3 regions of the Streptomyces sp. NPDC014889 genome follow, and region 1 is predicted to be linked to each of the others. Evidence: riboswitches for the same ligand, from Rfam matches in the RefSeq annotation. Region 1 holds a riboswitch; each other region holds the start of a gene.
What was found. Region 1 has a riboswitch for thiamine pyrophosphate ahead of thiC (phosphomethylpyrimidine synthase ThiC). Riboswitches for the same ligand answer to the same signal wherever they lie in the genome.

Region 1 (10,412 bases):
AGCTTGCCCCAGAACTTGGTGGCCCTGAGGTACTTCTCCTTCTCCGTGCGCACCCAGGCGGTCTGCAGCCCGGCCGTCAGGGCGGCCAGCGAGATCGTCAGGGGAACGAACATGAAGTGGTAGACGGTCGTGATGCCGAACTGCCAGCGCGCCAGTGTCTCCGGCGCCAAAGCCAGGTTCACGTCGTCACTCTCCTTACGTCACCGCGATCACGGTGGCGATTCATCCCGATGTGACCTGCACAACAGGCAACAATCGGACTCGCTTGTGAACGCGTTCACATTCACAAGCAATTATGACCCACCGATTTTCAGACGGAGAAGGGGGTCCCCCAGAACCTGGGGAACCCCCTTCTTACACGCTGCCGCGATGTCCTCGGCCGGCCGAGGACCGGCGCGTGTCCGGCCGGATCAGAGCTCCTTGCGGAACGCCTCCGCCGTCTTCAGGAAGATGTCGTTCGCCTCGGCCTCCCCGACGGTCACCCGCACGCCCTCACCCGCGAACGGCCGGACCACCACGCCGGCCCGCTCACAGGCCTCGGCGAAGGAGACCGTCCGCTCCCCCAGCCGCAGCCATACGAAGTTGGCGTGCGTCTCGGGCACCGTCCAGCCCTGTGCGCGCAGCGCGTCGACCACCCGGATGCGCTCGCAGACCAACGAGCCGACCCGGCCCAGCAGCTCGTCCTCGGCACGCAGCGAGGCGATCGCCGCCTCCTGTGCCAGCTGGCTCACGCCGAACGGCACGGCCGTCTTGCGCAGCGCCGCCGCCACCGGCTCGTGGGCGATGGCGAAGCCGACGCGAAGCCCGGCGAGGCCGTACGCCTTCGAGAACGTGCGCAGCACGCAGACGTTCGGCCGGTCGCGGTAGAGCGTCACCCCGTCCGGCACCTCGGCATCGCGGATGAACTCGCGGTAGGCCTCGTCCAGGACCACCAGCACGTCGGAGGGGACGCGGTCGAGGAACCGTTCCAGCTCGGCCCGCCGCACCACCGTGCCGGTCGGGTTGTTCGGGTTGCAGACGAAGATCAGACGCGTGCGTTCGGTGATCGCGTCCGCCATCGCGTCCAGGTCGTGCACGTCACCGGGCGTCAGCGGGACCTGCACGGAGGTCGCCCCGCTGATCTGCGTGATGATCGGGTACGCCTCGAAGGACCGCCAGGCGTACATGACCTCGTCGCCGGGCCCGCTGGTGGCCTGGATCAGCTGCTGGGCGACACCGACGGAACCGGTGCCCGTGGCCACGTGCGAGGCCGGCACCGCGAAGCGCTCGGCCAGTTCACTGGTCAGGCCCGTGCACGCCATGTCCGGGTAGCGGTTGAAGGCGGCGGCCGCCGCCGTCACCGTCTCCATGACCCCCGGCAGCGGCGGATAGGGGTTCTCGTTCGAGGACAGCTTGTAGGCCACCGGGCCGCCGGCCGCGGCGGGCTTCCCCGGCTTGTAGGTGGGGATACCCTCCAGCTCGGCACGCAGCTTCGGGCTTGTCTCACTCACCGCAGTCCTCCTCGTGACCACCACCGGCATCCAATACTGCACACCTTAAGAGGATTGGGCGCCGCTGCGTATGGGTCGGCGACCATCACCTCGTGCGAGGACCGGCCTCTTCCGTCACACCGACATCGGCGGCACGCACGTACGAACACGTACGAATTGGGGGGCGCGTCACACATATATCTATGCGCCGGTGGCTTGCGCCGTGGCGCGCGTCCCCCGTGAAGGTGAGTTGAGACCTCTTCGAAACATCGAAGGGTCGACAGGCCCATGCGTGCCACCACGTCACGTCCTAACCTGATGCCGGGTAACTGACATGGTTTCAAAGGCACTTGACCCCCAACGACCATGCAGAAACGTGCCTGTCAACGCGTGCATATGCGTCCGCACTACCCCACCGCAAGAGCCCTACTATCGGCTCGCCATGACAGCAGCAGGGAAGCACCAGGTGAGCCGCGCGGAAACCTCACGCCGAGGCAGCCGGCCGGGCCGGGCGGGCATCAGAGACGTGGCCGCCGCCGCCGGAGTCTCCATCACGACCGTCTCCGACGCCCTCAACGGCAAGGGACGGCTCCCGGACGCCACCCGGCGCCATGTCCGCGAGGTCGCCGACCGGCTGGGGTACCGCCCCTCGGCCGCGGCCCGCACGCTCCGTACCGGCAAGTCGGGCCTCATCGGTCTGACCGTGACCACGTACGGGGATGAACCTTTCACCTTCACCGAGTTCGCGTACTTCGCCGAGATGGCCCGCGCCGCCACCTCGGCCGCGCTCGCCCGCGGATACGCCCTCGTCATCCTGCCCGCGACCTCGCGCCACGACGTGTGGTCGAACGTCGCCCTGGACGGCACGGTCGTCATCGACCCCTCCGACCAGGACCCCGTCGTCAGCGAACTGGTGCGGCAGGGCTTACCGGTGGTCAGCGACGGCCGCCCGGCCGGCGCGCTCCCGGTCACCGCCTGGGTCGACAACGACCACGAAGCCGCCGTCCTCGGCATCCTCGACCACCTCGCCGAGGCCGGCGCCCGCCGCATCGGTCTGCTGACCGGCACCACGACGGACACCTACACCCACCTGTCGACGACCGCCTACCTCCAGTGGTGCAAGCGCGTCGGCCAGGACCCGGTGTACGAGGCCTACCCCGCCCACGACCCGTGCGCGGGCGCCGTCGCCGCCGACCGGCTGCTGGCCCGCCCCGACCGGCCCGACGCCGTCTACGGACTGTTCGACCCCAACGGCACCGATCTGCTCGCCGCCGCCCGCCGCTACGGCCTGCGCGTCCCCGACGACCTGCTGCTGGTGTGCTGCAGCGAGTCCACGGTGTACGCCAGCACCGAGCCGCCCATCACCACGCTCTCCCTTAAGCCGCGCCGGATCGGCACAGCGGTCGTCCAGCTCCTCATCGACGCCATCGAAGGGGTCGAGTCGGACCGGCCGGTCGAGCAGGTCATACCGACCGAGCTGATCGTGCGCACCTCGTCCCAGCGGCGCACCCAGCGCAGGACCGTCAGCCCGCCCCGCGTGTCGGAGGACCGTTAGGACACGTGCGGCCACCGGCCGCGCAGGACACGAGTGACCCCGCGGCCGCCCGGGACACGGGTGGCCGCGGGGTCGCCGAAGACTGCCCAATCGGGGCGAAAGCCACGGTGAACCGGAGTCCAGTGCCGATTCACCACCCCTGGGTCATCACATGGCGCGATCCGCGTTCCTATGATGGGCCCACGACACCGCGGGCCGCTGCGACCAGGCAGTCCGAAGCGGTGCAGAGGCGGCGCGATGGTGGAGGGGTCGATGACTCAGGGGGCCGGTCAGGGACCCGACGTGGAGCGGGCGGCTACGCTGCGCGACTTCCGGGTTCCCGCGTACGTGAACGAGACCGGCCCGTACGACCACGGCACGCATCCCGCCGAAACGGTCCGGTCGGCCGGGGAGGCGCCCGCGGCGCCCAAGAAGGGCTACTCGGCCGCGTACACGCCCACCGAGCGCGATCTGCCGGTCATCAAGCGCGGTGACACGCTTCAGGCCGCGGCCGACCCGGCCGCCGCGCAGCCCCGGCAGTCCGCCGCCGTCCCGGGGCCGCTCTACGTCGTCGGTGACGTGCACGGCTATCTGGACCAGCTCGTCGGCGCGCTCCAGGCCAAGGGGCTCGTCGACTCCGCCGGCCAGTGGTGCGCGGGCACCGCGCGGCTGTGGTTCCTCGGCGACTTCACCGACCGCGGCCCGGACGGCATCGGCGTCATCGACCTCGTGATGCGGCTGTCCGCGGAGGCGGCCGCGGCCGGCGGCTACTGCAAGGCCCTCATGGGCAACCACGAGCTGCTGCTGCTCGGCGCCAGGCGGTTCGGCGACACCCCCGTCAACTCCGGCGCGGGCACCGCGACCTTCCAGGCGGCCTGGCTGCTCAACGGCGGCCAGAAGTCCGACATGGACCGCCTCCAGGACCACCACCTGCAGTGGATGGCCCGGCTCGACGCCATCGAGGCGGTCGACAGCTACCTGCTCGTGCACTCGGACACCACCTCCTACCTCGACTACGGTGCCTCGATCGAAGAGGTCAACGACACCGTCCGCGAGACGCTCACGCGCAACGACGTGAACGAAGTCTGGGAACTGTTCCGCAAGTTCACCAAGCGCTTCTCCTTCCGGGACGAGGGCGGCGCCGACGCCGTACGCTCCCTGCTCGATACGTACGGCGGTACCCGTATCGTTCACGGCCACAGCCCCATTCCCTATCTGCTGGGCCAAGTCGGCTCCGAGGAGGGCGAGGAGTCCGCGGGTCCGGTCGTGGAGGGACCGCACGTCTACGCCGACGGACTCGCCATCGCCATGGACGGCGGCGTGACCATGGCCGGAAAACTGCTGGTCCAGCAACTGCCCCTCGACGCCTGACCGTTCACCGGGCAGCCCGCCCAGCGGAGACGACCGCGCAGGTCGCCACCCAATTTGTGGAAACCCCCTGTCACCGCGCGCCGTCACGGCTCTACCATCGGCTTATCCGTAGCAGGCTCCCCTCCGTTTCTGCCCGACGGCTCGCCGCCATGCGAGCCCCAAGCCCTACGGAGCATCGGGGGATGCACATGAACAGCGTTCCGCAGCACCTGCTGAGCGAGGACCGCCAGGAATACGAGCGGATCCTCGATGAGGCGCTGCGCTCCGCCCCACACGACCCGGAACTGGCCGCTGCCGGGCAGCGGCTCAACTCGGAACAACTGCGCACCATGGCGCTGAGCGCCACCGCGGTCATAACGGCGGCCGCGGCGACCGAGTACCACCACTACGTCAAGATCCGCGAGGAACTGCGCCGGCCGGCGCCGGCCGTCCCGCCCTCCCTCACCGAGGCCGGCTCCGCCGAGCCGGGCGCGCCGGTCCGGCTCGCGGCCACCATGGGCGAGACCGCCGAGACCCACGGCGCGGGCGCGGGCGCCGTCGTCGCGGTGCTCGCCCCCGTCCTCGCCGGAACCGCCGCGGCCCTCTTCCTGCTCGTCGGCTACATCCTGAGGATGCTGGACCCGGCCCAGGCGTTCGCCCAGTCCATGATCACGGCGGGCTGGGTGTTCGGCGCCCTGACCGCGGCCGCGATCCTCGCCGCCGCCGCCGGGCTGCTGCTCACCGCGCTGCGCAACCGCCCCTCGCTCGACAGCGGCGCCTACGCCGAACTCGGCGAAGAGGTCGCCCAGGCGAGGGACGCCTGGCAGGAGGCTCTGCTCGAACGGGGCATCCTGCCGTTCCTGCGCGACGCGGTCGCCGACTCCCGCTCCCCCGCACCGGGGTACGCGGGGCCGGCCGCACCGACCGGCCGCATGCCTCAACTTGGCTACGACCGGCCAGGTTTCAGCAGCCCGGACGACGGGGCCCCGACCCGCCGCCCGCGCTTCTCCAGCCCCGACTTCACCAGCCCGGACTTCGGAGGCCCGGAAAACCAGCCGGAGTGACCACCATCGGCGTCATCGCCGGAGGCCGCGCTCCCGCCGCCCACCGACGCCCGGAGCGCGTCCCACCACCCCGTCCCGCACTGCGGGCCGGGGCCCGAGGGAGAGCTGCCCAGTCGCTCCCTCAGTCCGCGATGGGCAGGTACACCCTGTTCCCCGCCTCCGCGAACTCCTTCGACTTCTGAGCCATCCCCTCCGCGATCTCGTCCCGGCCGGCGCCGTGTTCACGACGGATGTCCTGCGAGATCTTCATCGAGCAGAACTTCGGGCCGCACATCGAGCAGAAGTGGGCCGTCTTGGCGGGTTCCGCCGGGAGGGTCTCGTCGTGGAACTCCCGTGCCGTGTCCGGGTCGAGGGAGAGGTTGAACTGGTCCTCCCACCGGAACTCGAAGCGGGCGTCGGACAGGGCGTCGTCCCACTCCTGCGCGCCCGGGTGCCCCTTGGCGAGGTCGGCCGCATGGGCGGCGATCTTGTAGGTGATGACGCCGGTCTTGACGTCGTCGCGGTTGGGCAGGCCCAGGTGCTCCTTGGGCGTGACGTAGCAGAGCATCGCCGTGCCCCACCAGGCGATCATGGCCGCGCCGATGCCGGAGGTGATGTGGTCGTACGCCGGTGCGACGTCCGTCGTCAGCGGGCCGAGCGTATAGAACGGAGCCTCATCGCAGATCTCCTGCTGAAGGTCGATGTTCTCCTTGATCTTGTGCATCGGGACATGGCCCGGGCCCTCGATCATGGTCTGTACGTTCAAACGCCTGGCGATCCGCCCGAGTTCCCCGAGCGTGCGCAGTTCCGCGAACTGGGCCTCGTCATTGGCGTCCGCGATCGAACCGGGCCGAAGCCCGTCTCCCAACGAGTACGTGACGTCGTATGCGGCGAGGATCTCGCAGAGCTCCTCGAAGTTCTCGTAGAGGAACGACTCCTTGTGGTGCGCCAGGCACCAGGCGGCCATGATCGAGCCGCCGCGCGAGACGATGCCGGTCTTGCGGTTCGCGGTGAGCGGCACGTAGGCGAGGCGCACCCCGGCGTGGACGGTCATGTAGTCCACGCCCTGTTCGGCCTGCTCGATGACGGTGTCCTTGTAGATCTCCCAGGTCAGTTCCTCGGCCCTGCCGTCCACCTTCTCCAGGGCCTGGTAGAGGGGGACCGTGCCGATGGGGACGGGGGAGTTGCGCAGCACCCACTCCCGGGTGGTGTGGATGTTGCGGCCGGTGGAGAGGTCCATGACCGTGTCGGCGCCCCAGCGGGTCGCCCAGGTCATCTTCTCCACCTCCTCCTCGATGGAGGAGGTCACCGCGGAGTTGCCGATGTTGGCGTTGACCTTCACCAGGAACCGCTTGCCGATGATCATCGGCTCGATCTCCGGGTGGTTGACGTTGGCGGGCAGTACCGCACGGCCCGCCGCGATCTCCTCGCGGACGGTCTCGGGAGCGACGTTCTCCCGGATGGCCACGAACTCCATCTCCGGAGTGATCTCCCCACGGCGCGCGTACGCGAGCTGTGTCACGGCTCGGTCGCCGCGCCCGCGGCGCGGCTGACGCGGCCGTCCGGGGAACACCGCGTCGAGGTTGCGCAGACCGCCGCGTGGCGAGGTGTGCTTGATCCCGTCGTCCTCGGGGCGGACCGGACGGCCCGCGTACTCCTCGGTGTCGCCGCGGGCCACGATCCAGTTCTCCCGCAGCGGCGGCAGGCCCCTGCGGACATCGGTGCCGACGAGCGGGTCGGTGTACGGGCCGGAGGTGTCGTACAGCGTGACCGACTGCCCGTTGGTGAGGTGCACCTGACGGACCGGCACCCGCAGATCGGGCCGTGAGCCCTCCACGTAACCCTTGTGCCAGCCGATGGACTTCCCGGCCTCCCCGTCGGAAGCGGCGGATGCGATCTGCTCCGCGTCGCTGGAGATCTCCTTGGAGGCAGGCGTGCGTACGTCCTTGTTGGTCATGAGACCTACTCCCTACGCCGGCATTACCCGGTAACAGGTTCGGCGGTCGACGCAGCGGTGTCCGTCTGTCGGCGTTTCCTGTGAAACATCGCACGTTCCACGTGAAACATCGCGAAGACGGAGGTCAGCGCCCTCTCAGCCCGGTGCTCCGAGCTCCCGCGTGTGCAAAGGTGGCTCCACGCTAGCGTCCTTTGTGGCGCGGTGAACAGTGGGCCTGTGCCGTTCTTGCGATGATCGGGCGGTGACCACGACAGAGCAGTTCCCCCATCCGCCGCCCGAACCCCGACGCGAACAGGACTTCCGGCACGGCCAGGAAGCCACCGGCACCGGCCACGGGCACGGCGCCAGGCACGGCCCGGGGGACGACCATGGGCACGGCGGCGGGCACGGCCCGGGGGACGCCCACGAGCACGGCCCGGGCAGCGGTGGCGGGCACGGGCACAGTCACAGCCACGGGCCGGCCGCACCGGTGTCGAAGCATCTCCGCAAGGTGATCGCGGCGATCCTGATTCCGTTCGCCGCCCTGGTGGTGGCCGGACTCGCCGCGCTGTGGCCGGGCGGTGCCCCGTCGCACGAGCGCACCGGCGTGGGCTTCGACCGGCAGACCCAGCAGGCCACCGTCGTGGAGGTGCTCGCGGTCAGTTGCAGGTCGGTGAACGCCTCCGGGGACACCCCGACCGGCGACACCTCCACCGCCGAGGGTTCCTCCGCTCAGCAGCAGCAGTCCGGGGCCTGCAAGAAGGCCACGATCCGGGTGGACACCGGCAAGGACAAGGGCCGCACCTTCACCGAGGTCGTACAGCCCGACCAGTCGCGGCAACTGCACCAGGGCGAGAAGGTCGTGGTCGCCTACGAGCCCTCGGCACCCGCGGACCTGCAGTATTCGGTCACGGACGTCGACCGGCGCTTCCCCATGGCGCTGCTGGCCGGTGTCTTCGCACTCGCCGTCGTGGTCGTCGGGCGGATGCGGGGCGTCATGGCGCTGGTCGCGCTCGCCATCAGCTTCCTGGTGCTGAACCTCTTCATCCTGCCCGCGATCCTTCAGGGCTCGAACCCGCTGGTCGTGGCGGTGGTGGGGGCCAGCGCCATCATGCTGATCGCGCTGTACATGTGCCATGGCCTGTCCGCCCGTACCTCGGTCGCGGTGCTCGGCACACTGATCTCGCTGATGCTGATCGGTTTCCTGGGCTCGCTGTTCATCGGATGGGCGGCGCTGACCGGCAACACCGACGACAGCACCGGCCTGATCCACGGCCTGTATCCGTCGATAGACATGAGCGGCCTGCTGCTCGCCGGTGTCATCATCGGCTCGCTCGGCGTCCTGGACGATGTGACGGTGACCCAGACCTCGGCGGTCTGGGAACTGCACGAGGCCAACCCCGCGATGGGCTGGCGCGGGCTGTACCGCGCGGGCATCCGCATCGGACGCGACCACATCGCCTCGGTCGTCAACACCCTCGTCCTCGCGTACGCGGGTGCCGCGCTCCCGTTGCTGCTGCTGTTCTCCATCGCGCAGAGCGGTGTGACGACCGTCGCCACCAGTGAGCTCGTCGCCGAGGAGATCGTGCGCACACTGGTGGGTTCGATCGGCCTGGTCGCCTCGGTGCCGGTCACCACGGCGCTGGCGGCACTCGTGGTCTCGGCCGACCGTCCGGGGCGGTTGGAGGCCGCGGCACCGGCCGCCCTGCCCGCCCCGGCACGCGGGGGGAGGGGCAGGCGCCGCAGGCGCTGACGCCGGGGCCGGGGGCCGTCGGCCTCCGGGCGGTCCGCCCTCGGGGCGGTCGGCGAAGCGTTCCTGCACCCCCTGAGGCCGAGGCGAAGCGTTACGCCCAAATCCCCTGCCGCAAGGTCTCAGCCCGCGCTCTGTTCCTCCGCCAGGATGCGGTCCAGGGCTTCGTCGAGGTGGGCGTCGAAGTCGGCCAGCGCACCCTCCTGCCCCAGGGGCACCAGCTTGTCCGTGCGGTCCAGGAACGCCACCAGGGGCGCCGTCGAAGAGCGGAACAACGCCCGGTCACAGCCGACCTGAAGCCGGATCAGGACCTCGCTCAGCGAGTCGCGGCCGGCCGGTGAGATGCGCACATCACCGTCCCCGCACGGGGTCGCCACCCCGTCGATCAGCAGCTCCCGCCCGAACGCCCAGGTCACCGGGGCGTCTCCGGGCAGATGGAAGGTCAGCCGCACGGCATAGGGATCGCAGGTCTCGTACCGCAACTCCACCGGGATGCGGAAGGAGAGCTCCTCGGACACGAGAAAACTCATCATGACCTCTGCCTGTACGGACTCGCGCATCGTTACCCCGGTGTTTGCCGTCGACTGGCCGGGAATCCATCCCGTGACTGGTGCATCTTGCTGAACGTACACATCGGATCACAAGGAGTGAGTTTTCAGATACTGATAGAGAGCGCCAGAGAGCCCAGACGCCGCCCGACCTCGCGTTGCAACTGGCGCGCCGCGGGCAGCAGCCGATCCGCCTGATGGGCCGGCAGTGAGAGGGCCATCGCGGCCGCCGTGGTGCCCACCGTGATGGGGATCGCCGCGCAGACCGCCCCCAGCGCGTACTCCTGCCGCTCGGTGACCGGCTCCATCGGCCGGATCCGTTCCAGGCGCCGCAGCACCGAGTGGCCGTCACGGACCGTGTACGGGGTGAGGGACTGCACGGGGTAGCGGTCGAGATGGTCACGGCGGTCCCTGTCGTCCAGCTGGGACAGCAGGCACTGGCCGATCGCGTGCGCGTGCCCGGTCTCGCGGAAGCCGGCCCATTCCTCGACCGCCGGTGCGGCGGCCGTGGCGGAGACGCACATGAGCTCGATCTCGCCCTCGCGGTACATCGCGTAGTACACCGGGGCACCGATGGAATCCCGCCACTGGGCGAGCGCCTCGACGATCGTGGAGCGACGTTTCTGCGCGGCGCCGCTGCTGCTCAGCCGTTCAGCGGCCTCGCCGAGGAAGAACAGGCCCCGGTCACGGCGCAGATAGCCCTCGTGGACGAGGGTGCGCAGCAGGTGGTAGGCGGTCGGCAGGGCCAGGCCCGTCTCACGGGCGAGCTGTTTGGCGGGCGC
Region 2 (10,412 bases), on a different contig from region 1:
CGCCAGCCAGGCGTCCAGGGCGGCCGGGTCGCCCTGCGCCTCAGGACCCCCGGCGAGCGGGACCTCCTTGGCCGGAATGTTCTCCTGCGCGCGGGTCCTGACGAGGGCCTCGGCCCGGCGCAGGGCGCCGCCGACATGCCGTACCAGCTTCTCCAGTGTCCAGTCCGGGCAGGTCGGCACGGTCCTGGACAAGTCGGCCCCGGAGGTGACCAGGGCCCTCAACTCGTCGACCTGACGGACGATCTCGTCGCAGTAACGGTCGTAGGGAAGTAACGTCATGCTCAGCACACTAAGTGCCCGGTGATCATTCCAGGACCACGATTTCAGTCGCGTCGAACTCCACCGCGACCTCGTCCCCGGCCTCCGGTGCCTCGCGCAGGGCGCAGGCCGCCTCCAGGCGGGGGGCGTTGGCGGGCTGGAGGTGGAGGGTGACGTGGGTGCCCTTGAAGGTACGGGCGGTCACCGTGCAGGGCAGGCCCTCGTCGGCGGGCACCAGGCGGACACCGGCGGGCCGGACGAGCAGGGTGCGGTTGCCCTGGGCCGAGCCGTCGGCGACCGGCACCTTGCCCCACGGGGTGACCGCGACCTCGCCGTCCACGCTCGCCTCCACCACGTTCTCGAAGCCGAGGAAGCGGGCCACGAAGGCGTCGGCAGGCCGCTGCCACACCTCAAGCGGTGTGCCCCACTGGGCGATCCGGCCGTCCCGCATCACCACGACCCGGTCGGCGAGGGCGAAGGCCTCGCCCTGGTCGTGCGTGACGGCGAGCACCGTCGTGCCCAACCGCCCGAACAGATCACGGAGTTCGACGACGAGACGCTCCCGCAGCGAGCGGTCGAGCTGGCCGAGCGGCTCGTCCAGCATCAGCAGCCGCGGCCGGGGGGCGAGCGCCCGGGCGAGGGCCACGCGCTGCTGCTCCCCGCCGGAGAGCGCGGCCACGGCCCGCCGCCCGGCCCCGGGCAGCCCGACCAGCTCCAACAGCTCCCCCACCCGACTGTCCCGTTGGCCCTTCGCCGCGCCGTGCATACGCAGTCCGAAGCCGACGTTGCCGGCCACGTCGCGCTGCGGGAAGAGCTGGTGGTCCTGGAACATCAGCCCCACCTCGCGCCGGTGCACCGGCACTCCCGACTGGTCCCGCCCGTCCAGCAGCACCCGTCCGGAGTCCAGCGGCTGAAGCCCGGCCACCGCGCGCAGCAGCGTCGACTTGCCGCTGCCGCTGGGTCCGAGCACGCACACGATCTCATGCTCGGCGACCGACAGGTCGACCGCGTCCAGCGCGGTACGTCCGCCGAAGCGCACGGTCGCGGCATCGAGGCTCAGCAGCATCTAGAACTCCCCGCTCCGGTCGGTGCGCAGCCGCTCGAGCACCAGCAGCGCCACCGCGCACACCACCATCAGAATCGTCGACAGGGCCATCGCCTGGCCGTAGTTGAGGTCGCCGGGCCGGCCGATCAGCCGCGCCACGGCGACCGGCAGCGTCGGATTGTCGGGGCGCGCGATGAACACCGTCGCCCCGAACTCCCCCAGGGAGACCGCGAAGGCGAACCCTGCGGCGATCAGCAGCGCCCGCCGCACCAGAGGCAGGTCGACCTCCCGCCACACCCGCCACGGCGAGGCCCCGAGCACGGCCGCCGCCTCCCGCAGCCGTACGTCCACCGCCCGCAGCACGGGCAGCATGGTCCGTACGACGAAGGGCACGCCGACCAGAGCCTGCGCCAGCGGGACCAGGATCCAGGACTGCCTGAGGTCGAGCGGCGGCCGGTCCAGCGAGATCAGGAAACCGAAGCCGACGGTCACCGCCGAGACCCCGAGCGGCAGCATCAGCAGCGCGTCGAAGCCGCGTACGAGCCGGCCGGCGTCCCGGCGGGTGAGAGCGGCGGCGGCGAGCCCGCCGATCACCACGGCGATGGCGGTCGCGGCGGCGGCGTAGCCCAGGGAGGTGCCGACGGCGTGGATCGGCGCGACCAGGAAGGTGCCGCCGTCCGCGTTCGTCAGCGCCCGGTAGTAGCCGAAGCCGGGCGCGGCGAGCGACCGCTGCACCAGTACGGCGAGCGGCAGCACGAGGAGGACGGCGACGGTGGCGAGGGCCCCGGCCAGCAGCGTCCACTGCCCGGCGCCGCGCGGCCGGCGGGCGGTCAGCGAGGCGTCCACCAGCTTCAGCGCGGTCTCCCGGCGCCGTACGGTCCAGGCGTGCACGGCGAGGATCGCGCCCACGGCCAGGAACTGGAGGATCGTCAGGACGGCGGCGGTCGACAGGTCGAAGATCTGGGAGGTCTGCCGGTAGATCTGCACCTCGAGGGTGGAGAAGGTGGGGCCGCCGAGGATCTGCACCACGCCGAAGGAGGTGAACGTGAACAGGAAGACCATGAGCGCCGCTGCGGCGACCGCGGGGGCCAGCGCGGGCAGGGTGACCTTGCGCCAGGCGGTGAGCGGGGAGGCGCCGAGCATCCGGGCCGCCTCCTCCTGGCGCGGGTCGAGCCCCGCCCACAGTCCGCCCACGGTCCGTACGACGACGGCGTAGTTGAAGAAGACATGGGCGAGCAGGATCGCCCACACCGTGGTGTCCAGCCGGACGCCCCACAGCTCGTCGAGCAGGCCGCCGCGCCCGACCAGCGCGAGGAACGCGGTGCCGACCACGACGGTGGGCAGCACGAACGGCACGGTGACGACGGCCCGCAGGACCTGCCGGCCGGGGAAGTCGAGGCGGGCGAAGACATAGGCGCCGGGCAGGGCGACGAGCAGGGTGAGCGCGGTGGAGGCGAGCGCCTGCCAGGAGGTGAACCACAGCACGTGCCGGATGTCGGACTGTCCGAGCACGTCGGTGATCCGCCCCAACTGCCAGGCACCGTCCGTCTCCAGGCCGCGCCGGACGATCGCGGCCACGGGGTAGGCGAAGAACGCCGCGAAGAACGCGACGGGCCCGGCCATGAGACCGAGCCGCGCCGTGTTCCCCGTCCGGCGGCCGCGTCCGCGGCCTACCTGAGGGCGAGTGAGGTCCACGACTTGACCCACTGGTCACGGTTGGCGGAGATCTTTTCGGGGGCCAGGGTCTCGGGGTTCTTGGCCTGCGGGCCGTACGTCACGAACTCCGGGGGCACCTGGGCGCCTTCGCGCACCGGGTAGACGAACATGTTCAGCGGCATGTCGTCCTGGAACTTCTTGCTGATCAGGAAGTCCAGGAGGGCCTTGCCCCCTTCGGTGTTCCTGGCGTTGGCGAGCAGGCCCGCGTACTCGACCTGGCGGAAGCAGGTGCCCTGCGCGACGCCGGTCGGCGCGGTCTTCGGCCGCGGGTCGGCGTAGATGACCTCGGCGGGCGGCGAGGAGGCGTAGGAGACGACGAGGGGACGGTCGCCCTTGGCCTTCTTGCCGCCGGCGGAACCGGAGAACTCCTGGTTGTAGGCCTGCTCCCAGCCGTCGACGACCTTGACGCCGTTGGCCTTGAGCTTCTTCCAGTAGTCCTGCCAGCCCTTGTCGCCGTACTTGGCGGCGGTGCCGAGCAGGAAGCCGAGGCCCGGCGAGGAGGTGGCGGCGTTCTCGGTGACGAGGAGGTTCTTGTACTCCGGCGCGACCAGGTCGTCGAACGAGGCGGGCGGGGTGAGCTTGTGGTCGGCGAAGTACTTCTTGTCGTAGTTGACGCAGACGTCGCCGGTGTCGATGGGCGTGACGCGGTGCTTGGCCTCGTCGACCCGGTACTGCGGCAGGATCAGGTCCGCGCCCTTCGGCTCGTACGACTGGAACAGCCCGTTGTCCAGGGCGCGGGACAGCAGTGTGTTGTCGACGCCGAAGAAGACGTCGCCCTGCGGGTTGTCCTTGGTGAGGATGGCCTTGTTGACGGCTTGGCCGGCGTCGCCGTCCTCCAGGACCTTCACCTTGTAGCCGGAGCTCTTCTCGAAGTCCGCGATGACGCTCTTGGACGCGGCCCACGAGTCGTGGCTGACCAGGGTCACCGTCCTGGACCCGGCGGAGTCCTTGCCGTTCGGTGACGAGCCGCACGCCGACAGCGTGACGAGGCCGAGCCCGACCGCGGCTGCGGCGAACGTCTTGGTGTGCACTGGATGTCCTCCTGGGGGTTGGCCAGGAAGAGACGCGGCCCTGCCCGGGATCCGCGAGGGACACCCGGGCAGGGCACAACAGCTTGAGTGATGACCGAACTTCCTACCCAGAATGACCTGGGCGAGGTTCAGAGGGTCTGCGGCCGGTGCCGCACTCTCAGCGCTGTGGCGCTCCCCTGTCGGAATATGAAGATGTGTAGGTTCTCAGCCTACCGTCCGGCCACCGTCCGGCTACCTTTCGGTGGCAGCGAGCTGACCGCAGGCGCCGTCGATCTCCTGACCACGGGTGTCCCGGACGGTCACCGGCACTCCGTGGGCGGCGATCGCCTCGACGAACGCCTTCTCGTCCTCGGGCCGGGACGCGGTCCACTTCGAGCCGGGCGTCGGGTTCAGCGGGATGAGGTTGACGTGCACGGGCTTGCCCTTGAGCAGCCGGCCGAGCCGGTCGCCGCGCCACGCCTGGTCGTTGATGTCCCGGATCAGCGCGTACTCGATGGACAGCCGGCGCCCGGACCTGGCGGTGTACTCGAATCCTGCGTCGAGGACCTCCCGCACCTTCCACCGCGTGTTGACCGGGACGAGCGTGTCGCGCAGTTCGTCGTCCGGGGCGTGCAGGGAGATGGCGAGCCGGCACTTGAAGCCCTCGTCGGAGAACCGGTGGATGGCCGGCACCAGGCCCACCGTCGAGACGGTGATCCCGCGCTGGGACAGGCCGAGCCCGTCCGGCTCGGGGTCGGTCAGGGCGCGGACGGCGCCGACGACGCGGTTGTAGTTGGCGAGCGGCTCGCCCATGCCCATGAAGACGATGTTCGACAGGCGCGCGGGACCACCGGGGACCTCTCCGTCCCGCAGGGCGCGCATCCCGTCCACGATCTGGTGCACGATCTCGGCGGTGGACAGGTTCCGGTCGAGCCCGGCCTGTCCCGTGGCGCAGAACGGGCAGTTCATGCCGCAGCCCGCCTGCGAGCTGATGCACATGGTCACCCGGTCCGGGTAGCGCATGAGCACCGACTCCACGAGCGTGCCGTCGAACAGCCGCCACAGCGTCTTGCGCGTGGTGCCCTGGTCGGTCGACAGATGCCGCACGACCGTCATCAGCTCCGGGAGCAGCGCCTCCTGGAGCTTGGCGCGGGACCCGGCGGGGATGTCGGTCCACTGCTCCGGGTCGTGCGCGTACCGCGCGAAGTAGTGCTGCGAGAGCTGCTTGGCGCGGAACGGCTTCTCGCCGATCGCGGCGACGGCCTCCTTGCGCTCGGCGGGCGACAGATCGGCAAGGTGCCGCGGCGGCTTCTTGGCACCGCGCGGCGCGACAAAGGTGAGTTCTCCGGGCTTGGGCATGGTGGTACCAGTGTCGCAGATCCACTCGGGTGACCTGCGGCTGTCCGCCCGGACGACTGTCGTCGCTGCCGCAGGGCGCCTGGGGTGGCTAATGCCGGGCCCACTGTCGCAGCTTCCTGATGACACGGTCCTTGTAAAGACGGGTTGCCGAGATTTCGCCCGGGCTCGTCATGAACGCCGTGAGGGGGGTCCATCGCTTACGTCCGTCGCGAGCCGTCCACCTCACCGCGGGGAAGTCCGTGATCTCCAGGATGCCCTCTCGGTCGATTACGCGTGTGCGTAGGTAGCCATGGATCACCAGCCGCGATTGATCGTATGTCACGCTGAGTCGATATCCCCGCACCGCCAAAACAGCGAACCCGATCACGGCCAGACCAGCCGCAAGCCGTGCAACGGCGGTATCGGCTTGCGTCGCGTACGCAATGCAGGCAACCGCCGGAACGGCTCCGAGGCCGGTGTTGGCCTGACGGTTCAGCGTGGCCGGCGATTGCTCCATGAGATTCCTACGGTGGTCGCGTCTCACGAGCCCAGCCGAAAGGCATCGGCGCGCCCTGCGGGATCACCCAAGGATGGGGATAGCGAGCGTGACAACCGGTACAGGGCGCGACGAACGGACCGATCGGGGTTCACACCTAAGGCCTGAAAAGGATTCACCGGGAAATACACAACCGCATGAATACGCACATTGCCGAATACGCCCGGGGATTGATCCGGAAGATGCCGGGAGGCTGGACTGGGCCTGCCTCCCGGCGCTGGCTCCGGTGAGCCGGTCTCAGCCCGTGGTGGTGATCGCGGACGGGACGCACTGCACGCTGTTGATCGTCCCGAGCAGGCCGGTCAGGCCGGACGAGGCGATCGCCGAGCACGCGGACAGCATCGTGGTGCTGGGCTGCGTGGGCTGTGTGGGCTGCGTGCCCTGCTTGTTCATGTCCTCGTCGCGGTCACCGGAGCTCAGGGCGACGTTCGCGCTGCCGGCCCTGTGCATCGTGTCGGCGACGGCCGTCGCGCTCGGGGCCACGTTGAGTGCTACGGCAAGCGCGCCCGCCGTCACGAGCGTGGCGGACCAGATGCGTGAACTACGGATCGTTGTGCGGCTCACAGAGAACCTTCCTCACTTTGCGGGACAAGGCCGCAAGCGGGCGCACTTGGTGCGCTTCTTTCGCGTGTGTGTCACGTCGCCTTCGGCTACGGACGACGCCAGCTTCAGTTCTCGGCGATTGAATTATTACGATTCGACCCGTGTCATAGGCGAAGATCACTCGTGCGGCCTCAATACACTTTCTCGGGCCTGATCACGATTGCCTTTGGCGGCGACGCAAAGCTCCGCCGCAAAGGCAGGATTGCACCGGAACGGCATCGAGCCCCCACCCGTGCGGGGTGGGGGCTCGGTGGACGTGGGCTCACGCGGAGCCGACGAAGAGGACCAGCAGGAGCCAGGCCACCGGTGCGGTGGGCAGCAGGGAGTCGAGGCGGTCCATGATGCCCCCGTGGCCGGGGAGCAGCGTGCCCATGTCCTTGATGCCCAGATCCCGCTTGATCATGGACTCGCCGAGGTCGCCGAGGGTGGCGGTGGCCGCGACCGCGAGGCCGAGCAGCAGGCCCTGCCACCAGACGCCGTCGTCGATCAGGAACTGCATGCACAGCGCGCCGGCCACCATCGCGAAGGCCACCGCGCCCAACAGGCCCTCGCGGGTCTTGCCCGGGCTGATGCGCGGAGCGAGTTTGTGCCGGCCGAAGCGCCAGCCGACGGCGTACGCGCCCGTGTCGCTCACGACCGTGAGCACGAGGAAGGTCAGCACACGGCGCGGACCGTCGTCCGCGGTCAGCATCATCGCGACGAACGTGGCCAGGAACGGCACGTAGAACGCCGCGAAGACACCGGCCGTGACGTCCTTGAGATAGCCCTCCGGCGGTTCCGTCATCCGCCAGACCAGAACCGCGAGCGCCGTCAGCGCCATCGCCACCCAGGCGCCCTCGGCGCCCCGGACGTACCCGGCGATCACCATGGCCGCGCCGCCGACCGCCAGCGGCACGAGCGGCGCCTTGATGCCCTTGCGCTCGTCGAGCCGGCTGGTGAGTTCCCATAGGCCGACCACGACCGCGATCGCGATGACACCCACGAACACGGCCTTGACGACGAACAGCGACACCACGATCACCGCGCCGAGACCGAGGCCGACGCCTATGGCGGCGCCCAGGTCGCGGCCCGCGCTCTTCTTCTGCGGCGCGGGCGCCGGCTGCGGGGCGTCGGGCATGGGCTCCGGATTCTGCGACGCCGTCCCGTGGAAGGACGGTGTCTGCGGCGTGTCGTGGGGCCACGGCTGCGGCGCGTGGTGCGGCTGCCGCGGCGTGTCGCGGAACGAGGCGCCGCCCGGCTGGGCGGCACCCCGGTCGTCATCCTGGTTTCCGCCGTGAGCGGGCGCGTCGGGCACGACGGGCATGGGGCGGGTCCGCTGGGCGTCATGCGCATCGTACGCGGGACCCGCCGGAGCGGCCCCCGGGACGGGTCCCCCCTGATGGGCGGGTGGCCCGTCCGCGGGCCCCCGGTACCCGGCCTGCCGCGGCGCTCCCCAGGAAGTGTCGTCCATCAGACTTCGAGCAGCTCCGCTTCCTTGTGCTTCAGCAGCTCGTCCACCTGCGCCACGTACTTCGCGGTGGTGTCGTCGAGCTCCTTCTCCGCACGACGGCCCTCGTCCTCGCCGACCTCGCCGTCCTTGATCAGCTTGTCGATGGCGTCCTTGGCCTTGCGGCGCACGGAGCGGATGGACACCTTGGCGTCCTCGCCCTTGCCCTTGGCGACCTTGATGTAGTCGCGGCGGCGCTCCTCGGTGAGCTCGGGGAACACCACGCGGATGATGTTGCCGTCGTTGCTCGGGTTGACGCCCAGGTCGGAGTCGCGGATCGCCTGCTCGATGTTGCGCAGCGCGCTCTTGTCGAACGGGGTCACCACGGCCATGCGCGGCTCCGGCACGGAGAACGAGGCCAGCTGGTTGATCGGCGTCGGCGCGCCGTAGTAGTCGGCCACGATCTTGTTGAACATCGCCGGGTGCGCACGGCCGGTGCGGATCGCGGCGAAGTCCTCCTTGGCGACCACGACGGCCTTCTCCATCTTCTCCTCGGCCTCGAGGAGGGTCTCTTCGATCACCACTTGCTCCTGCGTGTCTTGAGTAGGCCCGGCTGCGGTTTCCCTGTCGGGACCGGCGGCCGGCTTCGTCGCGTCTTCTTCCTGCACGGTTCCCGACCGGCAGGACATTGTCCATCCTCCGGCCGGAGTCCGTCCCGTCCGTCGCCCGGACAGGTCTCTTTCCGGCGACCCCCGGTACGGGGTCCGCCGGTCAGTCCCGGCTGCCTTGGTCACCCACAAGCGTGCCGATCTTCTCACCCTTGACGGCGCGGGCGATATTGCCCTCCTTCAGGAGCTCGAAGACGACGATCGCGAGCTTGTTGTCCCGGCACAGCGTGATCGCCGTGGCGTCTGCGACCTTCAGGTCCCGCGTGATGACCTCGCCGTAGCCGAGGGAGTCGAACTTCACGGCGTCCGGGTTGGCCTTCGGGTCGGAGTCGTAAACCCCGTCCACGCCGTTCTTGCCCATGAGCAGCGCCTCGGCGTCGATCTCGAGGGCGCGCTGGGCGGCGGTGGTGTCGGTGGAGAAGTACGGCATGCCCATACCGGCGCCGAAGATGACCACGCGGCCCTTCTCCAGGTGGCGCACGGCGCGCAGCGGGATGTACGGCTCGGCGACCTGGCCCATGGTGATGGCGGTCTGGACCCGGCTGTCGATGCCTTCCTTCTCCAGGAAGTCCTGCAGGGCGAGGCAGTTCATCACGGTGCCGAGCATGCCCATGTAGTCCGAGCGGGCGCGGTCCATGCCGCGCTGCTGGAGTTCGGCACCGCGGAAGAAGTTGCCGCCGCCGATCACGACCGCGATCTGTGCGCCGTCGCGTACGACGGCCGCGATCTCACGGGCGATGGCGTGCACCACGTCCGGGTCGACGCCCAGGCCCCCGCCGCCGGAGAAGGCCTCTCCGGACAGCTTCAGCAGAAACCGGCCGGGTACTTTGCCGTCGTCGCTCTTCTGGGCCTTGGTGGTCATGAGATCCCGCCTCTGTTACGTGGTGCACATGCGAAGAAGGCCATTGCCGGTGGGGCGTGTTTCGCATCCCATGCAGCGGCAATGGCCTCCTCGTCAGATCTGCTGCCGTCCGTCACGCGCGCGTGTGTGGCTGCACACGCGAGCGATGTGGACGACTGCTGTCGACCCTATCGGGGTCGGGGGTCCGTCGCGGTACGGACCGTGGACTCAGATGCCGACCTTGATGCGCGTGAAGCGCTTCAGGGTGACACCGGCCTCGTCCAGGACCTTCTGGACCGACTTCTTGTTGTCCAGGGCGTAGGGCTGGCCGAGCAGCGTCGCGTCCTTGAAGAAGCCGTTCAGACGACCCTCGACGATCTTGGCGATCGCGGCCTCGGGCTTGCCCTCGGCGCGGGTGGTCTCCTCGGCGATACGGCGCTCGGACTCGACGACGTCGGCCGGCACGTCCTCCTTGGCGAGGTACTTCGGCGCGAAGGCGGCGATGTGCTGCGCGACGCCCTTGGCAACGTCGGCGTTCGGCTTGTCAAGCTCGACGAGAACGCCGATCTGCGGGGGCAGGTCGGGCATCGTGCGGTGCATGTACGCGGTCACGAAGCCGTCCGAGAACTGCGCGAAGCGGTCCAGGACGATCTTCTCGCCGAGGTTGGCGTTGGCCTCGTCCACGAACGCCTGCACGGTCTTGCCGGCCTCGATCTCGGAGGCGAGCAGGGCCTCGAGGTCGGCCGGGGAGGACTTGGCGACGTGCTCGGCGATCGCGCGCGCGGCGGCCTGGAACTTCTCGCCCTTGGCGACGAAGTCCGTCTCGCACTTCAGCTCGACGAGGACACCGGAGGAGTTGTCGTCGGCGATGATCGAGACCACGGCGCCGTTCTCGGCGGAGCGGCCCTCGCGCTTGGCGACGCCCTTCTGGCCCTTGATACGGAGCGCCTC
Region 3 (10,412 bases), on a different contig from region 1:
CCCTGCGCAGCGCGTTCCACAGGTTGCGCTCGCCCTTCGCCGTCTTCGGCGCCCAGAACTCGAAGGAGTACGTGCTCCTGCCGGTGGCGAGCATGTCACGCACGGTGCGTGCGCGATCAGTCCTGGTGGATGCGGTTCCGAGGGCCATACTGGCAGGCTATCCAGGGCGCGGCGCTCCCCCAACCGAGCACCGGAAATTTGCCTGGATTGTCGGCTTCTTGTCCACCCTTCGGACAACGGGGCGGAAATGAGCGGGTCGGACCCGACCGACTGTCCGAAAAGTGAGACGCCGGAGCGACCGGCCTCCGGTCGTGTCGCGCCCTGGGCCAGCCACCGCGCCCGGCCGTTCCGCACCGCGCTCTACGCCGCCTGCCGCAGCCGCCCGGCGAACTCGGCCGCCGCCGCTCCGGGGTCGTCGGCCTCGGTGATCGCCCGGACCACGACGACACGGCGGGCGCCGGCCTCCAGGACCTGGTCCAGGTTGCCGAGGTCGATGCCGCCGATGGCGAACCAGGGCCGGTCGGTGCCCAGCGAGGCGGTGTACCGGACCAGGTCCAGGCCGGGGGCGGGCCGGCCCGGCTTGGTGGGCGTGGGCCAGCAGGGCCCGGTGCAGAAGTAGTCCACGCCGTCCTGGACGGCCGCCGCGGCGGCCTCGTCCTCGGCGTGCGTGGACCGGCCGATCAGGACGCCGTCGCCGAGGATGGCGCGCGCGGCGGGCACCGGGAGGTCCCCCTGCCCCAGGTGCAGCACATCGGCGCGGGCCGCGTGGGCGACGTCCGCCCGGTCGTTGACCGCGAGCAGCTTCCCGTGCCGGGAGCACGCGTCGGCGAACACCTCCAGCAGGTCCAGCTCCTCCCCCGCCTCCATGCCCTTGTCCCGCAACTGCACGACGTCGACCCCCGCGGCCAGCACAGCGTCCAGGAAACCGGCCAGATCCCCCTGCCGCCTGCGGGCGTCCGTGCACAGGTACAGGCGCGCCGCACCGAGCCGGTCACGGGTGTCGGCCGCGGCGTCGGCAACGGCTGCGGCAGCGGTCTCGGGCATACGAGGGTCCCCCGGGCTCGTCGGTTCGGTGGCTCGTCCGGCCACTCGGACGGACCTTACCCGCCCCTCCCGACCGGCCGGCTCCGCCTCCGCCCGCCCGGCCGCGGGGGGGCCGCGGCCGGGGGGCGCGGAGAAGCGGCCGGGTCAGACGGCCAGCGCCTGGGCGCGGCGCTTCACCTCTGTGCCACGGTTCTCACTCAGGGCCTGGGCGGGGGTGCCGGGCAGGGTCGGGTCGGGGGTGAACAGCCATTCGATCATCTCTTCGACCGTGAAGCCGTCGTCCCTCAGGAGCGTCAAGGTGCCGGACAGGCCCTTGACGACCTTGTCGCCGTCGATGAAGGCGGCGGGGACGTGCAGCGCGCGGTTCTCACCCCGGCGTACGGCGATGAGCTGGCCCTCCTTGACCAGCTGCCGCACACGTGTCACCTCGACGCCGAGCTGTTCGGCGATGTCGGGAAGGGTGAGCCAGGCAGGGACGAGAGCGTCGATCTTCGTGTCAATCTCGGTCACGGAAACAAGCGTGCCATCTGCCACCGACACTCGGAAGCCAGGCCCGTCCACTCGGGGACACGCGCCTCACGCCGTCGCCGCCTTCAGGGGCTTCGCCGGGTCCGCCAGCAGCAGCGGATCCATGGGCGTGCCCGACGCGATCAGCCGCCGCCCCTGCGCCAGATCCCGCGGCCGGCCGACGGCCAGCAGGGCGACGAGCCGGCCCTCGCGGAGCCAGCAGACCGTCCAGGCGGGTCCGGTGCGATCGCCGCGCCAGACGACAGTGTCGGCCGACGTGTGGTGTCCGGCGTACTGCACGAAGCGCCCGAACTGCTCGGACCAGAAGTACGGCACCGGGTCGTAGACCACGGGGGTGAGGCCGACGATGTCGGCCGCGACCGTGCGCGGGCCCTGGAGCGCGTTGTCCCAGTGGTGGATCAGGAGGCGCTCGCCGTACCGTCCCGAGGGGAACGAGGCGCAGTCGCCGACCGCGTACACGTCCGGCACGGACGTGCGCAGACGGTCGTCGGCCAGGACGTCCCCGTGCGGGCCCAGTGCGATGCCGGAGCCGGCCAGCCAGCCCGTGGCGGGGCGCGCGCCGATGCCCACCACGACGGCGCCCGCGGGCAGCCGCGAGCCGTCGTCGAGCACGACCGCGCCGGGTTCGACGCGCTCCACGCGCGCGTGGGTGCGCAGTTCGGTGCCGCTGTCGGCGTACCAGGCGGTCATCGGCTCGGCCACCTCGGCGGGCAGCGCCCCGGCGAGCGGCCGGTCCGCGGCCTCCACGACGGTCACGGCGCAGCCCGCCTCGCGCGCGGCGGTGGCGAACTCGGCGCCGATCCAGCCGGCGCCGACGACCACGATGTCGTGCTGCTCGGAGAGCACCGGCCGCAGCCGTTCGGCGTCGTCCAGGGTGCGCAGCAGGTGGACGCCGGGAACGCCCTCCGCGCCGGGCAGCCGGATCGGTTCGGCGCCGGTGGCCAGGACGAGGACGTCGTACGGCACCGGCCCGGCCGAGGTCTCCAGCACGTGCGCGCCGGGCCGCACGGCCAGCGCCTCGCAGCCGAGCCGCAGTTCGAGGCCGAGCGCCTCGAAGTCGATGTCGAAGGCGGAGCCCTCGGCCTTGCCGAGCAGGACGGCCTTGGACAGCGGTGGCCGGTCGTAGGGCTGGTGGGGCTCGGCGCCGATCAGTGTCACGGTGCCGGTGAAGCCCTGCTCGCGCAGGGCGACCGCGGTCTGCACACCGGCCATGCCCGCGCCCGCGACGACCACGCGCCGCGGCCCCGATGTGCCCTGTTCCTGCGTCTGGTCGCTCACCTGATCACCTTAAGTCAACTGACGGAGCGTCAGTCAGGGGTGTGCGGAGTGACCTGCTCCACAACCGGCTCCCTCAACCTGCCCGACAGACTCTTCCCTCATGCCCGGCCGCCCCGGTCCGTGGCAGGCTCCCTTACCGGGGCGGTGCTCCGCGGGCTAGGGTGGCCCGTACAAGCACTCGCGGGAGCCCGGACGCACCGGGCTGAGAGGGAGGCTGGCGGCCTCCGACCGTACGAACCTGATCCGGGTCATGCCGGCGAAGGGAGGGGCTGGACGCCCATGTCGTCGCCTTGTACGTCAGACGTCCTCGTCGTGGGGGGCGGGATCATCGGCCTTGTGACGGCCTGGCGCTCGGCGCAGCGCGGGTTCGCCACGGCCGTGGTGGACCCCGAGCCGGGCGGCGGGGCCGCGCAGGTGGCCGCCGGGATGCTGGCCGCCGTCACCGAACTGCACTACGGCGAGCAGACCCTGCTCGGACTCAATCTGGCCTCCGCCCGCCGCTACCCGGACTTCGCGGCCGAGCTGACCGAGCTGACCGGCCACGACCTCGGCTACCGCCGCTGCGGCACCCTCGCCGTGGCACTGGACGCCGACGACCGCGCCCACCTGCGGGAACTGCACGACCTTCAGCGCCGCTCGGGCCTGGACTCCGAGTGGCTGTCCGGGCGGGACTGCCGCCGCCTCGAACCGATGCTCGCGCCGGGCGTGCGCGGCGGTCTGCGGGTGGACGGCGACCACCAGATCGATCCGCGGCGGCTCGCCCGCGCCCTGGTCGACGCCTGTGAGCGGGCCGGCGTGGTCTTCCACCGCGGCTGGGCCGAGCGGCTCACCGTGGCCCGCGACCGGGCCACGGGGTGTGTGCTGCGCGACGGCACCGCGCCGGCCGCGGACCGCGTGGTGCTCGCCGCCGGCAGCCGCAGCGGACGGCTCGCGGGCGTCCCGGACGAGGTGCTGCCGCCGGTGCGGCCGGTGAAGGGGCAGGTGCTGAGGCTGACGGTGCCGAAGCGTTACGCGCCGTTCCTGAGCCGTACCGTGCGGGCCGTGGTGCGCGGCAGCCAGGTCTACCTGGTGCCGCGGCTGAGCGGCGAGCTGGTCGTCGGGGCCACGAGCGAGGAGCTGGGCTGGGACACGACAGTGACGGCGGGCGGCGTGTACGAGCTCCTGCGCGACGCGCACGAGCTGGTGCCCGGGATCACCGAGCTGCCGCTCACGGAGACCCGGGCGGGACTGCGGCCCGGCTCCCCCGACAACGCGCCGCTGCTCGGCCCGACCGGCCTGGACGGCCTGCTCCTCGCCACCGGGCACTACCGCAACGGCGTGCTGCTCACGCCGGTCACCGGTGACGCCATGGCGCACGTCCTGACCACCGGCGAGCTGCCGGACGAGGTCCGCCCCTTCTCCCCCAGGCGTTTCCACGCCACGGCACTCACGGAGCAGCCCGCATGAACATCTCTGTCAACGGTGAGCCCCGCCGCGTCGAGCCCGGCACGTCCCTCGGCACCGTCGTGCAGGCGCTGAGCGCGGCACCCTCCGGCGTGGCCGCCGCCCTCAACGAGACCGTCGTCCCGCGCGCGCGTTGGTCGTCCACGGCCCTGGCCGAGGGCGACCGCGTCGAAGTGCTGACCGCCGTCCAGGGAGGCTGAGCCATGGCCGACGACCCCTTCGTCCTCGGTGGTACGTCCTTCACCTCCCGGCTGATCATGGGCACCGGCGGCGCGCCCAGCCTGGAGGTGCTGGAGCGGGCACTGGTGGCCTCCGGCACGGAGCTGACCACGGTCGCGATGCGGCGGGTCGACCCCTCCGTGCACGGCTCCGTGCTGTCGGTGCTGGAGTCGCTCGGGATCCGGGCGCTGCCCAACACCGCGGGCTGCTTCACGGCGGGCGAGGCGGTGCTCACCGCCCGGCTGGCGCGGGAGGCGCTGGGCACGGACCTGGTCAAGCTGGAGGTCATCGCCGACGAGCGCACGCTGCTGCCGGACCCGATCGAGCTGCTGGACGCTGCGGAGACGCTGGTCGACGACGGGTTCACGGTGCTGCCGTACACGAACGACGATCCGGTGCTCGCGCGGAAGCTGGAGGACGTGGGCTGCGCCGCGATCATGCCGCTCGGCTCGCCCATCGGGTCCGGGCTCGGTATCCGCAACCCGCACAACTTCCAGCTGATCGTGGAGCACGCGCGCGTGCCGGTGATCCTGGACGCCGGGGCCGGTACGGCCTCGGACGCGGCGCTTGCCATGGAGCTGGGGTGTGCGGGGGTGATGCTCGCCTCAGCGGTGACACGGGCGCAGGAGCCGGTGATGATGGCCTCGGCGATGCGTTCCGCCGTGGAGGCGGGGCGGCTGGCCCGGCTGGCCGGGCGGATCCCCAAGCGGCACTTCGCCCAGGCGTCGTCCCCGGCGGAGGGCATGGCCGGGCTGGACCCGGAGCGGCCCGCGTTCTAATGCCGCGACGGGCAACGTTCGCCCGCGACGGGGCGTGCGTCGGCTGCCGGGGCACCGGCCGGTCATCGCCCCGTACGGGTGCGTGTACCGCGTCACAGGTCGGCTTCAGTCCCGCCGCGACACTGTCCGCGATCGGTGTGTGTCCGTGACGGCTCGTAGACTCGCCTGCGTGGATACGACCCTTCAGGACCCTCTCGTCGGGCAGGTGCTCGACGGCCGCTATCGCGTCGACGCACGGATCGCCGTCGGCGGGATGGCCACGGTCTACCGGGCCCTGGACACCCGTCTCGACCGGGTCCTCGCCCTCAAGGTGATGCACCCGACGCTCGCCGCCGACGGCTCGTTCGTGGAGCGGTTCATCCGGGAGGCCAAGTCGGTCGCTCGGCTGGCCCATCCGAACGTCGTGCAGGTCTTCGACCAGGGCACGGACGGGACGTACGTGTACCTCGCCATGGAGTACGTGGCCGGCTGCACCCTGCGTGACGTGCTGCGCGAGCGCGGGGCGCTCCAGCCGCGCGCGGCGCTGGACATCCTGGAACCGGTGCTCGCCGCGCTGGGGGCCGCGCACCGGGCCGGGTTCGTGCACCGCGACATGAAGCCGGAGAACGTCCTGATAGGGGATGACGGCCGGGTCAAGGTCGCCGACTTCGGGCTGGTGCGGTCCGTGGACACGGTGACGAACACCACCGGTGCCGTCCTCGGCACCGTCTCCTACCTCGCGCCGGAGCAGATCGAGCGCGGCACCGCAGACCCCCGTGTCGATGTGTACGCGTGCGGTGTCGTGCTGTACGAGATGCTGACCGGCGGCAAGCCGCACCAGGGGGAGTCCCCCGCCCAGGTGCTGTACCAGCACCTGCACGAGGACGTGCCGGCCCCGTCGGCGGCCGTGCCGGGACTGCCCCTGGAACTGGACGAACTGGTCGCGGAGGCCACCGCCCGCACCCCGGACATCCGGCCGCACGACGCGGTCGCGCTGCTCGCGCGGGTCCGTGAGGCCCGGTCCGCGCTCAGCGCGGACCAGCTCGACGCGCTGCCGCCGCAGGCCCTCACCGCCGAGCACGACAACGCCGAGGACCGTACGAGCGTCATCCCGCGCGCCCTGACGACGCGAGTCCGCGACGCGCAGAGCGCACGGTCCGAGGCCGCTCTCAACCGCACCAGCCGGCTCCAGGCTCCCCCGCCCCCACCGCGGCCGGCCGGCGCCCGGCGCCCCGGGCGGCCCCGGCGGACCCTGCTCACGGTCGTCGCCGCCGTCCTGCTGGTCCTCGGAGTCGGCGGAGGCGTGTGGTACATCAACTCCGGCCAGTTCACGAAGGTCCCGCCGCTGCTGACGAAGACCGAGGCGCAGGCCAGGGAGCAGCTCAAGAAGGCCGGTCTCGGTGTCGACCGGGTCGAGCACGCCTACAGCGACACGGTCGGGCGCGGCACGGTCCTCAGCACCGACCCTCAGGCGGGAGCGCGCATCCGCAGCCACGGCTCCGTGACGCTCACGGTGTCCGACGGCCCGGAGACCGTGCGGGTGCCCGATCTGAAGGGCCACCGGCTGGACGAGGCGCGGGCCCTGCTGAAGCAGGAGGGCCTGGAGCCGGGCATGGTGAGCCGGGAGTTCAGCGACGACGTGCCCCGCGACGTCGTGATCGGCACGGATCCCGGGGCGGGCACCGACCGGCACGCGGGCTCGGCGATCGCGCTCACCGTCAGCAAGGGCCGCGCGGTGGACGTCCCGGACGTCACCGGCGAGGACCTGAACGAGGCGCGGTCCGACCTCCAGGACGCCGGTCTGAAGGTGCGGATCTCCTCCGAGCAGGTCACCTCCGATTTCGACAAGGGCAAGGTCGCCCGGCAGAGCCCGGAGGGCGACAGCGAGGCCGCCGAGGGCGACACGGTCACACTGACGCTGTCCAAGGGCCCGGAGATGGTCGAGGTGCCGGACGTGACCGGCAACAGCGTCGGCGACGCCAAGAACACGCTGCAGAAGGCCGGCTTCCAGGTGCGAGAGGACCGCGGACTGCTCGGGCTGTTCGGCGACACCGTCAAGCAGCAGTCGGTGAAGGGCGGCGACCGGGCGCCGAAGGGCTCGACGATAACGATCACCATCCGGTGACGGCGGCCGGGCGGCCGCGGGCCGCCGGGCGCGTGACACCCTGAACGGGTGAGCAGTCAGCGGTCCCGTCCCCTCCCAGGCCCCTCCCGCAACCCGATCGGCGGCCATGTGCCCGTCGCCGGCGGGCTGCATTCCGTGGGCCTGTCCTACGCCCGTGACCTCGGAGCCGAGACCGTGCAGGTCTTCGTCGCCAATCCGCGCGGCTGGGCCACGCCCGCGGGCAGTCCGCGGCAGGACGAGCAGTTCCGCGCGGCCTGCGCCGAGCAGTCGGTCCCGGCGTACGTCCACGCCCCGTACCTGATCAACCTCGGTTCCCACACCGAGGCGACCGTGGAGCGGTCGGTGGAGTCGCTGCGGCACTCGCTGCGGCGCGCCCGGGAGATCGGCGCGCTGGGCGTCGTCGTCCACACCGGGAGCGCGACGGGCGGCCGGCACCGGTCCGTCGCGCTGAAGCAGGTACGGGAGCACCTGTTGCCGCTGCTCGACGAACTCACCCACGACGACGACCCGTACCTGCTGCTTGAGTCCACCGCGGGCCAGGGTGCCTCGCTGTGCTCGCGCACCTGGGACTTCGGGCCCTACTTCGAGGCGCTGGACGCCCATCCGAGGCTGGGCGTGTGCCTGGACACCTGCCACGTCTTCGCCGCCGGGCACGACCTGACCGGCCCGGACGGCATGCACCGCACGCTGGACCTGCTGGTGGAGACGGTCGGCAAGGGCCGGCTGAAGCTGATCCACGCCAACGACTCCAAGGACGTGGCCGGCGCGCACAAGGACCGGCACGAGAACATCGGCGCCGGCCACATCGGCGAGGACCCCTTCCGCGCCCTGATGACCCACCCCGCCACCGAGGGCGTCCCGCTGGTCATCGAGACCCCGGGCGGCAAGGAGGGCCACACGGCGGACGTGGAGCGCCTGAAGCGGCTCAGGGACGGATGAGGAAGGTGTGAGGGGGCACCGGGGCGGGCGTCAGAGTTCCGGTCCGTCCCCCGGTTCCTCCTGGTAGGAGTAGCGCTGCTCCTTCCAGGGGTCGCCGAGGTTGTGGTAGCCGCGCTCCTCCCAGAAGCCGCGGCGGTCGGCGGTCATGTACTCCACGCCGCGGACCCACTTGGGGCCTTTCCAGGCGTACAGGTGGGGGACGATCAGGCGGAGCGGGAAGCCGTGCTCGGCGGTGAGCAGCTCGCCGTCCTTGTGGGTGGCGAAGAGGGCGCGCTCCGAGGTGAAGTCCGACAGGCGCAGATTGGAGCTGAACCCGTACTCCGCCCACACCATCACATGGGTGACGTTCTCAGCGGGCGGGGCGATGTCCAGGACGGTGCGCGCGGGGATGCCGCCCCACTCGGCGCCGAGCATGCTGTACTTCGTGACGCAGTGCAGGTCGGCCACCACGGTGGTGTACGGCAGCGCCGTGAACTCCTCGTGGGTCCAGCAGTGCTTCTCGCCGTCCGCGGTGGCGCCGAAGACGCGGAAGTCCCAGCGTTCGGGACGGAACTTGGGCACCGGTCCGTAGTGCGTCACCGGCCAGCCGCGCTGGAGCCGCTGTCCCGGCGGAAGTTCCGGCTGTGCCGCTCCCGTCGGCACTCCCCCAGACGCGTCTCCTGACGCGCGTTCCACCGGCTGACCCATGTCTCCATCCTGACAGACCGGAGGGGGTGCACATGACCAGCCCGGGGGCGATTCGGACAACTCACACTAAGCCTGTACTTACTGGACGGCTGTGTGTGCCGGTGCAATCATGCGCGGGATCGGCCCAGACACGTCCGGAAGGAGCCCCGCCGCCATGCAAGGCGACCCCGAGGTGATCGAACTGCTCAACGAGCAGCTGACCGCCGAGCTCACCGCGATCAACCAGTACTTCCTGCACTCCAAGCTCCAGGACCACAAGGGCTGGACGAAGCTCGCCAGGTACACCCGCGACGAGTCGTTCGACGAGATGCGGCACGCGGAGCTCCTGACCGACCGCATCCTGCTGCTTGACGGTCTGCCGAACTACCAGCGGCTCTTCCACGTCCAGGTCGGTGAGACGGTGACCGAGATGTTCCGCGCCGACCGGCAGATCGAGGTCGAGGCCATCGACCGGCTGCGCCGGGGCGTGGAGCTGATGCGCGACAAGGACGACATCACGTCGGCGAACATCTTCGAGGCGATCCTCGCCGACGAGGAGCACCACATCGACTACCTGGACACCCAGCTCGAGCTGGTCGACAAGCTGGGCGAGGCGCTCTATCTCTCGACCGTCGTCGAGCAGAGCCAGCCGGACCCGTCGGGCCCCGGCACGCACGGCTTCTCCGGCCACTGAGGCGGCACAAGGCCGCCCAGCGCGCTAGGCGGCGTCGCCCAGCTCCTCCGGACCGGCGCCGGACGTGCGGCCCGTGAGCGGCGCGAGCGCCGGGCCGCCCTGGTCGATCAGTTCCCGGCGCGGGCACGCGCCCCGGCCGAGCAGTGCCTGGATGCGGCGTACGCAGCCGCCGCAGTCGGTGCCCGCCTTGCAGACGGAGGCGATCTTGCGGGGGGTGCAGGCGCCGTTGTCCGCGTGCTGCTTGACCTGCTGCTCGGTGATACCGAAGCAACTGCACACGTACACGCGGTTCACCTCCCACCGGGATCGGTTCAGTGGCGCCGTCCCGAATCTCGGTGAGGCAAACCTAACCTTACTCACCACGTGCATGCCGGAAAAGGGCAGGGGCGCGGATTTCGTGTGATCCGCGCCCCACTTCACCTGTACGCCCCCGCGACGGGCGGGCGCCTCACTGGTCCCGGTACATCTCCGCGACCAGGAACGCCAGGTCCAGGGACTGGCTGCGGTTCAGACGCGGGTCGCAGGCCGTCTCGTAGCGCTGGTGCAGGTCGTCGACGAAGATCTCGTCGCCGCCGCCGACGCATTCGGTGACGTCGTCGCCGGTCAGCTCCACATGGATGCCGCCGGGGTGCGTGCCGAGCCCCTTGTGCACCTCGAAGAAGCCCTTGACCTCGTCGAGCACGTCGTCGAAGCGGCGGGTCTTGTGGCCGGAGGCCGC

Region 2: linked by a shared signal. The riboswitch ahead of ACF09J_RS23285 (thiamine ABC transporter substrate binding subunit) and the one ahead of thiC (phosphomethylpyrimidine synthase ThiC) in region 1 are both predicted to bind thiamine pyrophosphate.
Region 3: linked by a shared signal. The riboswitch ahead of thiO (glycine oxidase ThiO) and the one ahead of thiC (phosphomethylpyrimidine synthase ThiC) in region 1 are both predicted to bind thiamine pyrophosphate.

The regions. Positions count from the first base shown of each region.
Region 1 is NZ_JBIBWH010000002.1:187,230-197,641, forward strand. It holds gene ACF09J_RS03990 (cytochrome ubiquinol oxidase subunit I) at 1-182, opposite strand, end outside; gene hisC (histidinol-phosphate transaminase) at 411-1,490, opposite strand; gene ACF09J_RS04000 (LacI family DNA-binding transcriptional regulator) at 1,912-3,024, shown strand; gene ACF09J_RS04005 (metallophosphoesterase) at 3,277-4,374, shown strand; gene ACF09J_RS04010 (hypothetical protein) at 4,557-5,417, shown strand; gene thiC (phosphomethylpyrimidine synthase ThiC) at 5,539-7,353, opposite strand; TPP riboswitch at 7,346-7,523, opposite strand; gene ACF09J_RS04020 (YibE/F family protein) at 7,595-9,085, shown strand; gene ACF09J_RS04025 (SsgA family sporulation/cell division regulator) at 9,205-9,642, opposite strand; gene ACF09J_RS04030 (IclR family transcriptional regulator) at 9,738-10,412, opposite strand, start outside.
Region 2 is NZ_JBIBWH010000011.1:204,896-215,307, reverse strand. It holds gene ACF09J_RS23300 (maleylpyruvate isomerase family mycothiol-dependent enzyme) at 1-279, opposite strand, end outside; gene ACF09J_RS23295 (ABC transporter ATP-binding protein) at 305-1,324, opposite strand; gene ACF09J_RS23290 (ABC transporter permease) at 1,325-2,926, opposite strand; gene ACF09J_RS23285 (thiamine ABC transporter substrate binding subunit) at 2,974-4,050, opposite strand; TPP riboswitch at 4,133-4,238, opposite strand; gene rlmN (23S rRNA (adenine(2503)-C(2))-methyltransferase RlmN) at 4,282-5,388, opposite strand; gene ACF09J_RS23275 (hypothetical protein) at 5,477-5,884, opposite strand; gene ACF09J_RS23270 (hypothetical protein) at 6,161-6,487, opposite strand; gene ACF09J_RS23265 (phosphatidate cytidylyltransferase) at 6,789-7,976, opposite strand; gene frr (ribosome recycling factor) at 7,976-8,533, opposite strand; gene pyrH (UMP kinase) at 8,724-9,482, opposite strand; gene tsf (translation elongation factor Ts) at 9,690-10,412, opposite strand, start outside.
Region 3 is NZ_JBIBWH010000001.1:329,621-340,032, reverse strand. It holds gene metF (methylenetetrahydrofolate reductase [NAD(P)H]) at 1-148, opposite strand, end outside; gene thiE (thiamine phosphate synthase) at 361-1,044, opposite strand; gene ACF09J_RS01545 (helix-turn-helix domain-containing protein) at 1,189-1,554, opposite strand; gene ACF09J_RS01540 (NAD(P)/FAD-dependent oxidoreductase) at 1,621-2,850, opposite strand; TPP riboswitch at 3,021-3,132, shown strand; gene thiO (glycine oxidase ThiO) at 3,130-4,296, shown strand; gene thiS (sulfur carrier protein ThiS) at 4,293-4,493, shown strand; gene ACF09J_RS01525 (thiazole synthase) at 4,497-5,291, shown strand; gene pknB (Stk1 family PASTA domain-containing Ser/Thr kinase) at 5,461-7,395, shown strand; gene ACF09J_RS01515 (deoxyribonuclease IV) at 7,444-8,334, shown strand; gene ACF09J_RS01510 (sulfite oxidase-like oxidoreductase) at 8,365-9,021, opposite strand; gene bfr (bacterioferritin) at 9,176-9,694, shown strand; gene ACF09J_RS01500 (bacterioferritin-associated ferredoxin) at 9,719-9,979, opposite strand; gene ACF09J_RS01495 (class II 3-deoxy-7-phosphoheptulonate synthase) at 10,143-10,412, opposite strand, start outside.